DNA from 3 places in the Candidatus Pantoea soli genome. Region 2 is predicted to be linked to each of the others. Evidence: predicted binding sites of a transcription regulator. Region 2 holds the regulator's gene; each other region holds the start of a gene.
What was found. The regulator sigma-54, encoded in region 2, starts transcription at its own class of promoters, with help from an activator protein. The targets are predictions, from matches to a motif close to GTTGGCACANNTTTCGCTNT.
Positions count from the first base shown of each region.

Region 1 (3,385 bases), 510 kb from region 2:
GGACGGAAAACGATGCGTCGAACGATGAATTCGCGGTGAAAAAAACCCATCCGGAGATGGGCTAAAGTTTCCACGGCAACAAAAAATCTTCAGCGTCTTTGTCGCCGCCGCGACGGTCCGGCTTCTGAACAGGGTCAGTAGCCGGACGCGGCCGGACGCGGCGCAAAAATTCGCGAATCTCAGGTAATTAAACGCTGTAGTACAGTTCAAACTCAACCGGGTGCGGCGTCATGCGCACGCGATCAACGTCTGACTTACGCAGTTCGATGTAAGCATCGATAGCGTCGTCGGTGAATACGCCACCACGGGTCAGGAACTCGCGGTCTTCGTTCAGGGCGTTCAGCGCTTCTTCCAGGGAACCGGCCACTTTTGGAATTTCTGCTTCTTCTTCCGGCGGCAGGTCATACAGGTTTTTATCCATGGCATCGCCAGGGTGGATCTTGTTGATGATGCCATCCAGGCCAGCCATCAGCAGCGCGGTAAACGCCAGGTATGGGTTAGCCGCTGGATCCGGGAAGCGCGCTTCGATACGACGGGCTTTCGGGCTTGCGACGACCGGAATACGGATTGAAGCAGAGCGGTTACGGGCAGAGTACGCCAGCATGACCGGAGCTTCGTAGCCCGGAACCAGACGCTTGTAGGAGTTGGTGGTCGGGTTAGCCAGGGCGTTGATAGCTTTAGCGTGTTTGATCACGCCGCCGATGTAGAACAGGGCCGTTTCAGACAGACCGCCGTACTTGTCGCCAGAGAACAGGTTCACGCCGCCTTTGGACAGAGACATGTGGCAGTGCATACCAGAACCGTTATCACCAAACATTGGCTTCGGCATGAAGGTTGCGGTTTTGCCATAAGCGTGCGCAACGTTGTGCACCACGTATTTGTAGATCTGAATTTCGTCCGCTTTCTTGGTCATGGTGTTGAAGCGGGTTGCCACTTCGTTCTGACCCGCTGTTGCCACTTCGTGATGGTGTGCTTCAACCACCAGACCCATCTGCTCCATGGTCAGACACATAGCAGAACGGATGTCCTGTGAAGAGTCGACCGGTGGAACCGGGAAGTAGCCGCCTTTCAGACCCGGACGGTGACCTTTGTTACCACCTTCGTAGGCTTTACCGGTGTTCCAGCATGCTTCGATATCGTCGATAGCCACGTGTGAACCGGAGGTAGAAGAGCCGAAACGGATGTCGTCGAACAGGAAGAACTCTGGCTCAGGCCCGAACAGTACGGTATCGGCGATGCCGGATGCACGCAGGTACTCTTCAGCGCGTTTGGCGATAGAGCGCGGGTCGCGGTCATAGCCCTGCAGCGTGCCTGGCTCAAGGATGTCACAACGGATGATCAGCGTAGGATCTTCGAAGAAAGGATCCATTACCGCAGTGGTCGCGTCCGGCATCAGCACCATGTCTGATTCGTTAATGCCTTTCCAGCCACCGATGGAGGAGCCATCGAACATTTTGCCTTCTTCGAAGAAGTCAGCGTTAACCTGGTGAGCAGGGATAGTAACGTGCTGTTCTTTACCTTTGGTATCGGTAAAACGCAGGTCAACAAACTTAACTTCATGCTCGTTCATCATCGAGAGAACGTGTTCAGCGGACATACTCAACTCTCCTGGAAATGGTCATTTGTCGTCGTGGTGAGAGAACTTCATTGCCTGGAATGGGTCACGACTACTGACCACCCCTGACCAAGATCTCGGCAAGCTCTTCAACCGTTGTACAACTGTCGTTTTCGCTTAAAAGAGATGAAGCGAATTCTGTGCCAACTTTATTGCAATCGGGAAAATGGCGCTCTGATGCGCCCTGTGCTGCAGCGGCAACTGCACCAGGATGGATGGATTGCACCAATATGGTGCTCATGCGCTGCGTTTTGGCACTAAAATGGTGCAAATTTGCCGCACAGTGCAGGCAAATGCACCGTTAATGGCGCTAAAAATAAGCACCGCGAGAATCTTTCGGCGAAAACTGTGATCATGTTCAGTCTTCCGCTTAATCCGTGTACAATACCGCGTTATTTCTATAATGCCTGAGGCAAAGCTGTGATCGAAAATTTGCGTAACATCGCCATCATCGCGCACGTTGACCATGGAAAGACCACCCTGGTTGATAAACTGCTGCAACAGTCCGGTACTTTTGACGCCCGTACCGAAGCGACTGAGCGCGTGATGGACTCCAACGATTTGGAGAAAGAGCGTGGGATTACCATCCTCGCGAAAAACACCGCCATCAAATGGAACGACTACCGTATCAACATCGTTGATACCCCGGGACACGCCGACTTCGGTGGTGAAGTAGAGCGCGTCATGTCCATGGTGGATTCGGTGCTGCTGGTTGTCGACGCGATGGATGGCCCTATGCCGCAAACCCGCTTCGTAACCAAGAAAGCTTTTGCCCACGGTCTGAAGCCGATTGTAGTTATCAACAAAATCGACCGTCCTGGCGCGCGTCCTGACTGGGTAGTGGATCAGGTATTCGACCTGTTCGTTAACCTCGACGCGACGGATGAGCAGCTGGACTTCCCTATCATTTATGCTTCTGCGCTGAATGGTATTGCCGGTCTGGATCACACGGATATGGCTGACGACATGACGCCGCTGTATCAGGCTATCGTCGACCACGTTTCTCCGCCACAGGTTGAAGTGGAAGCCCCTCTGCAGATGCAGATCTCGCAGCTGGACTACAACAACTACCTTGGCGTGATCGGCATTGGCCGTATCAAACGCGGTAAAGTTAAGCCGAACCAGCAGGTTACGGTCATTGACAGCGAAGGCAAAACCCGCAACGCGAAAGTGGGCAAAGTGCTGGGTCATCTGGGTCTGGAACGTATCGAAACGGACGTGGCAGAAGCGGGCGATATCATCGCTATCACCGGTCTGGGTGAGCTGAACATCTCCGACACTATCTGCGACACGCAGAATGTGGAAGCGCTGCCTGCGCTGAGCGTGGATGAGCCAACGGTAACCATGTTCTTCAACGTCAACACCTCACCGTTCTGCGGTAAAGAAGGTAAGTTTGTGACGTCGCGCCAGATTCTGGAGCGTCTGAACAAAGAGCTGGTGCACAACGTGGCACTGCGCGTGGAAGAGACCGAAGATGCGGATGCCTTCCGCGTATCCGGCCGTGGTGAACTGCACCTGTCCGTACTGATCGAAAACATGCGTCGTGAAGGTTACGAACTGGCGGTATCCCGTCCGAAAGTTATCTTCCGTGAATTCGAAGGCCGCAAGCAGGAGCCATTCGAAAACGTCACGCTGGACATCGAAGAAACCCACCAGGGTTCCGTGATGCAGGCGATGGGCGAGCGTAAAGGCGATCTGAAAAACATGGATCCGGATGGTAAAGGCCGCGTACGTCTTGACTACGTGATCCCAAGCCGTGGCCTGATCGGC
Region 1 is NZ_CP032702.1:3,690,649-3,694,033, reverse strand. Features, by position in the region: gene glnA (glutamate--ammonia ligase) at 188-1,597, opposite strand; gene typA (ribosome-dependent GTPase TypA) at 2,036-3,385, shown strand, end outside.
Region 1: glnA (glutamate--ammonia ligase) is a predicted target of sigma-54. The motif match lies at 1,744-1,763, and genes of this name have one in related genera.

Region 2 (3,385 bases):
CAATCAGGCGCTGGATTTGCAGGGCAACGTTGCCACCTTTACCGGCAACGTCATCGTCACCCAGGGCACCATCAAAATTACGGCGGATAAAGTCGTGGTGACTCGCCCGGGCGGCGACAGCAATAAAACCATTGTGGATGCCTATGGCAATCCCGCCACCTTCTATCAGATGCAGGATAACGGCAAGCCGGTGAAAGGCCACGCTGCGAAGCTGCACTATGAACTGGCTAACGATTTTGTCGAGCTGACCGGTAACGCGTTTATTGAGCAGCAGGACAGCAATATCAAAGGCGACCGCATCACGTATCTGGTGAAAGAGCAGAAAATGCAGGCCTACAGCCAGGGTGAGAGCAAGCGCGTGACCACCGTACTGGTGCCATCGCAGCTGCAGGACAAGAACGGTTCGTCTGCGAGCCCCAAAAAGAGTAACTGAGAGCCATGGCCACATTAATCGCTGAAAACCTGGCGAAAGCCTATAAAGGCCGCCGCGTGGTGGAAGATGTCAGCCTGCAGGTGAAGTCCGGCGAAATTGTCGGCCTGCTGGGTCCGAACGGCGCCGGTAAAACCACGACCTTTTACATGGTGGTGGGCATCGTGCCGCGTGATGCCGGCCGGATTGTTATCGATGAAGAAGATATCAGCATCCTGCCGCTGCATGCCCGCGCGCGTCGCGGCATTGGCTATCTGCCGCAGGAAGCCTCTATTTTCCGCCGCCTGAGCGTGTTCGATAATCTGATGGCCGTGCTGCAGGTGCGCGACGATCTGACCGAAGAACAGCGTCAGGATCGCGCCAATGAGCTGATGGAAGAGTTTCACATTGAGCACCTGCGCAACAGCATGGGCCAGGCGCTCTCCGGCGGTGAACGCCGCCGCGTTGAAATTGCCCGTGCGCTGGCGGCGAACCCGAAATTCATCCTGCTGGATGAGCCGTTTGCCGGCGTTGATCCCATCTCCGTTATTGATATTAAGAAGATCATTGAGCATCTGCGTGACAGCGGCCTTGGGGTACTGATTACCGACCACAACGTGCGTGAAACGCTGGCGGTGTGTGAACGCGCCTATATCGTGAGCCAGGGCCGCCTGATTGCGCACGGTACGCCAGATGAAATTCTTGCAGATGAGCAGGTTAAGCGGGTTTATTTGGGCGAAGAGTTCAGACTCTGATAAGGTGTGGTTACACCCGACATTTGCTTAGGACATTCCAGCCGGATTATGAAGCAAGGTTTGCAACTCAGGCTCAGCCAACAGCTGGCGATGACTCCCCAGTTGCAGCAGGCAATCCGCTTGCTGCAACTCTCTACGCTTGAACTCCAGCAGGAATTACAGCTGGCGCTGGAAAGCAATCCGCTGCTTGAACAAACCGATCTGCATGAAGAAGTTGATGCCCGTGAATTCCAGGAGAGCGAAGCGTTAGATACGCGCGAGGCACTTGAACAAAAAGAGATGCCCGACGAACTGCCGCTGGATGCCACCTGGGATGAAATTTACACCGCCGGCACCCCTTCCGGCACCGGCACCGATTACCAGGATGATGAGCTGCCGGTCTATCAGGGCGAAACCACTCAGAGCCTGCAGGATTACCTGATGTGGCAGGTAGAACTCACGCCCTTTACCGACACCGACCGCGCCATTGCCACCTCCATTGTTGATGCCATAGACACAACCGGCTACCTGACCGTCAGTGTGCAGGACATTTGTGACAGTATTGGTGATGAAACCTTAACGCTGGAAGAAGTGGAAGCGGTGCTGAAGCGCGTGCAGCGTTTCGACCCGGTCGGCGTAGGCGCGCGCGACCTGCGTGACTGCCTGCTGGTGCAGCTGTCACAATATGCCGCGGATACCCCAATGCTGGCAGAAGCGCGCCTGATTGTCAGTGAGCACCTGGATTTGCTGGCGAACCACGATTTCCGTAGCCTGATGCGCGTGACGCGTCTGAAAGAAGATGTGCTGAAAGAGGCGATGCTGCTGATTCAGTCGCTGGATCCGCGTCCCGGGCAATCCGTTAACACCGGTGAGCCGGAGTATGTGATCCCCGATGTCCTGGTGCGCAAAGTGGGTGCCAGCTGGACAGTAGAGCTGAATGCAGACAGCCTGCCGCGTCTGAAAATCAATCAGCACTATGCGGCGATGGGCGGCTCGGCGCGCAATGACAGCGACAGCCAGTTTATCCGCAGCAATTTACAGGAAGCCAGATGGCTGATTAAGAGCCTGGAGAGCCGTAACGACACGCTGCTGAAAGTGACACGCTGTATTGTCGAACAGCAGCAGGCGTTTTTTGAACAGGGCGAGGAGTACATGCGGCCGATGGTGCTGGCCGATATCGCCCAGGCCGTCGATATGCATGAATCCACCATTTCCCGTGTTACTACGCAAAAATATCTGCACAGCCCGCGCGGTATTTTTGAACTGAAATATTTTTTCTCCAGTCACGTCAGCACCGAAGGCGGTGGCGAAGCCTCGTCTACGGCGATCCGTGCGCTGGTGAAAAAATTGATCTCTGCGGAAAATCCCGCAAAACCCTTGAGCGACAGCAAACTCACCTCCATGTTATCTGAACAGGGCATCATGGTGGCGCGACGTACGGTTGCTAAGTACCGCGAGTCTTTATCTATACCGCCATCAAACCAGCGTAAGCAATTGGTTTGACCGAACGAAGAAGGAAGACCTATGCAGCTAAACCTTACCGGACTTAATGTTGAAATTACCGAACCGCTGCGCGAATTTGTAAATAGCAAATTTGCCAAACTGGAACACTATTTTGATCGTATCAATCAGGTTTATATTGTTCTGAAAGTGGAGAAGGTGACGCAGATTGCCGAGGCAACATTGCACGTCAACGGCGGGGAGCTGCACGCCACAGGGGAAGCGGAAGACATGTACGCGGCCATCGACGGGCTGATCGACAAACTGGCCCGTCAGCTGACCAAACACAAAGACAAACTGAAAAAACACTAACCTTCACGCTTGCAGAGGGCTGACCCATTCGGTCCTCAGAGAGAAAATGGGGCGGGTTACCGCCCCGTTTTGTCATCTGCGCAAGCGCCAGCAGGCACGTTGCCCTGCCCGTCCGACGGTGCAGCGGCGCACGCCTGGGGCTATGTGAACACGCAAGTGAAACGATGATGAACAACGATCTGACACTGGAATTGAGCGCGGTCCTTTCGCTGGACTGTACCCGCAGCGGCGTACACTGCCAGAGTAAAAAACGTGCGCTGGAGATCATCAGCGAACTGGCCGCGAAGCAGCTCAATCTGCCGCACCAGACGCTTTTTGAAGCCATCCTGACCCGCGAACGCATGGGCAGTACCGGCATTGGCAACGGCATTGCCATTCCCCATGGCAAGCTGGAAGAGGACACGCTGCGCGCCGTTGGCGTGTTTATCAG
Region 2 is NZ_CP032702.1:440,056-443,440, reverse strand. Features, by position in the region: gene lptA (lipopolysaccharide ABC transporter substrate-binding protein LptA) at 1-433, shown strand, start outside; gene lptB (LPS export ABC transporter ATP-binding protein) at 439-1,164, shown strand; gene rpoN (RNA polymerase factor sigma-54) at 1,213-2,646, shown strand; gene hpf (ribosome hibernation promoting factor) at 2,668-2,955, shown strand; gene ptsN (PTS IIA-like nitrogen regulatory protein PtsN) at 3,123-3,385, shown strand, end outside.

Region 3 (3,385 bases), 580 kb from region 2:
TCAGGGTGGTGACGCCCCAGATACCCGCCAGGCCGCCGGCCAGACCGATGATCAGCGCGCCGCCGACGCCCACATAACCACAGGCTGGCGTAATGGCGACCAGACCCGCGATAAAGCCGGAACAGGCGCCCAGCAGCGAAGGCTTGCCGCGCATCGCCCACTCACCAAACACCCATGACAGCACCGCACCCGCCGTGGCGACCACGGTATTGACGAAAGCCAGCGCAGCGATTTCATTGGCAGCGGAAGCCGAACCGGCGTTGAAACCGAACCAGCCGACATACAGGATCGCCGTGCCAAGGAATACCATCGGCAGGTTATGCGGTTTGAACGCCTCTTTGCCAAAGCCCGCACGTTTGCCCACCAGGTATGCGCCCACCAAGCCGGCAACCGCCGCATTGATGTGCACCACGGTCCCGCCGGCAAAATCCAGCGCGCCATCCTGTGCCAGATAACCGCCGCCCCATACCATATGCGCAATCGGCAGGTAGGAGAGCGTCAGCCAGACACCAACAAAAATCAGCACCGCAGAGAAGCGAATACGTTCTGCAATGGCACCGACAATCAGGCCGACGGTGATGCAGGCAAACGAAGCCTGAAACGCCACATGAATGTACTGATAGAAGCTGCCCATCACCGCTTTCAGTTCGATGTTCTTGAGCATCGCCCACTGGAAATCACCGAAGAAGGCGTTACCGGTGCTGAACGCCAGCGAGTAGCCATACACCACCCACAGCACGCACACCAGCGAAAAGGTGACCGCGACCTGCGTCAGCATCGACAGCACGTTTTTGCCGCGAATCAGGCCGCCATAAAACAGCGCAATGCCCGGAATGCTCATAAACAGGACCAGCGCAGTACAAATCATCATAAACGCGTTATCTGCCTTGTCGGCCACGGCCGGTGCAGCCGCCATTGCCAGAGAAGGTAACAACGCCAGGCTGGTGAGGCCCAACTTGGTCATGACTTTATTCATCTCTTTCCATCCCATCACAATTCAGAGCCCCAGTTACAGTGCGGCTTCGTCGGTTTCGCCGGTACGGATACGAATGACGCGCTGCAGTTCCGCGACGAAAATTTTGCCGTCGCCAATTTTGCCGGTGTAAGCGGCTTTGCTGATGACATCGACCACTTCATCCAGCTGGTCGTCTGCAATCGCAATATCAATTTTTACTTTTGGCAGGAAGTTAACGCTGTATTCAGCACCGCGATACAGTTCTGCATGGCCTTTCTGACGCCCGAAGCCTTTCACTTCCGATACGGTCAGACCCTGAATGCCAATGGAGGATAAAGCTTCACGCACGTCCTCCAGCTTGAATGGTTTGATTACCACGGTAACCAGCTTCATACGTTCCCCTCCGGATTAAAATAAGTGAGTCTTTGCGGACACGCAGAGTTCTAAGCAAAGGCTGTGCCATAACTGACTGACTACGCGGGTTTTGCGGACAGAGGCGGACTGCTGCGCTTCAGCGCACAGCAGTCCGACGACAGGCGGGAAAGAAAGGCAGCGAAATGTTGCTTTTATGCACTCCTTTGGTGCTTACAGCCTCAAAGGAGTGCATCCGTTCAGAACATTCCGATAAACATGAACAAAAAAGGTGCAGATCAGGCCTCTGACGCGGCGGGGATGCCCGCTGCAAGTTCATCGCCGGCCTGTTGCAGCTGATACATTTGCCAGTAACGCCCCTGCTGCGCCAGCAGCTGACTATGGGTACCCCGCTCCACCACCTGACCGCGATGCAGCACCAGAATCTGATCGGCTTCCGTGATGGTCGAAAGGCGATGCGCGATCACAACCAGGGTGCTGTGCTGACGCAGCGTACGCAGCGCCTGCTGGATGGCCTGCTCGGTGCCGGAATCGATGTTGGCAGTGGCTTCATCCAGAATCAGGATGTGGGGCAGCGACACCAGCACACGCGCCAGCGCCAGCAGCTGCTTCTGGCCGACCGACAAATTATTGCCCTGCTCACCCAGCCGGGTATGGATACCGTCCGGCAACGCGCGCGCCAGCGGTGCCAGCTGTACGGCTTCCAGCGCCTGCCATACCTGCGCTTCCGGGATGGGGCGTCCCAGCTGAACGTTAGCCAGCAGCGTATCCGCCAGCACCACCGGGTCCTGCTGCACCATCGCCACGCTGGCGCGCAGCGCATCATGCGACAGCTGCGGCAGTGGGCGACCATCCAGCTCGATGCTGCCGCGCGTGACCGGGTAGTATCCCATCAGCAGATTTGCCAGCGTGCTTTTGCCGCTGCCGGTATGCCCGACCAGCGCCACGAACCCGCGCGCGGGGACCTCAAGGTTGATATGACTCAGCACATCGCGATCGTCGCGATAGGCAAAGCTGACGTCGCGCAGTGTGATGCGACCCGAGGCCAGCGGCCGGGGATCGGTGCCGTAACCCTGCTGCGCCGCATCCATCAGCTCAAAAATCCGTTCACCCGATACCACCGCCTGTTGCAGCATGGATTGCTGGGTGGTCAGCTCAATCAGCGGCTCATTGAGGCGGCCCAGATAGGTAATAAAGGCGTAAAGCACCCCGACCTCAAACACGCCAGGCGTGGCAAAGCTGAACAGCATCAGCAGCCCGCACAGGATCAGGGCCGAAAACAGACTCAGCAGCGGACGCAGTAAAAAACCGTCCAGCCGCAGCGTCTCCATGCGTGCCAGATAGTGCGCGCGGCTGGCTTGCTGCATCCGCTCACCGAAGCGTGCCTGCTGGCGGAACTGCTGGATCACACTCATGCCATTAATGACTTCATTAAAGCCATTGTTGATATCGGCCAGATAGCTGCGTACGCGGCGCGCGATGGGCGTGCTGTAGCGCTGATAAATCAGCATTACGCTCAGTACCAGCGGGAAAATGATCATCGCCACCAGCGCCATGCGCCAGTCGAGTGAAAACATCGCCACCAGCATTGCGCCGATCAGGGCAGCGCTGCGCAGCACCGTCGCCACCACCGTCACGTAGAGATCTTTTATCACTTCGGTATCGTTAGTGACGCGCGAAATAATCTGCCCGACCGGCTGCGTATCAAAGGCGCTCAGCGGCTGGCGCAGCGCCGCATTCATCACATCCACCCGCAGCTGCTGCACCACGCCAATCGCCGCGCGGTTAAACAGCAGCGCCTGGAAGTAATGCAACCCGGCCGCCAGCAGCTGCAGCAGAATAAAACTCACCAGCAGACCGGCGACAATGCCCCACGGCATCTGGTGTTTTGCCACCAGATTATCGATGAAATAACTCACCAGAATCGGGCCGGTGACTTCTGCCGCTGCGGCAATCCACAACATGCCGACCGCCAGCCACAGCGACCTGCGCCACGGCCGGCCATACGCCAGCAGGCGTTTCAGCGTAGGCCATAAACGTTGAGACTTAGCCACGGTT
Region 3 is NZ_CP032702.1:1,019,972-1,023,356, reverse strand. Features, by position in the region: gene amtB (ammonium transporter AmtB) at 1-976, opposite strand, end outside; gene glnK (P-II family nitrogen regulator) at 1,010-1,348, opposite strand; gene D8B20_RS04630 (SmdB family multidrug efflux ABC transporter permease/ATP-binding protein) at 1,606-3,381, opposite strand; gene D8B20_RS04625 (SmdA family multidrug ABC transporter permease/ATP-binding protein) at 3,374-3,385, opposite strand, start outside.
Region 3: glnK (P-II family nitrogen regulator) is a predicted target of sigma-54. The motif match lies at 1,400-1,419, and genes of this name have one in related genera.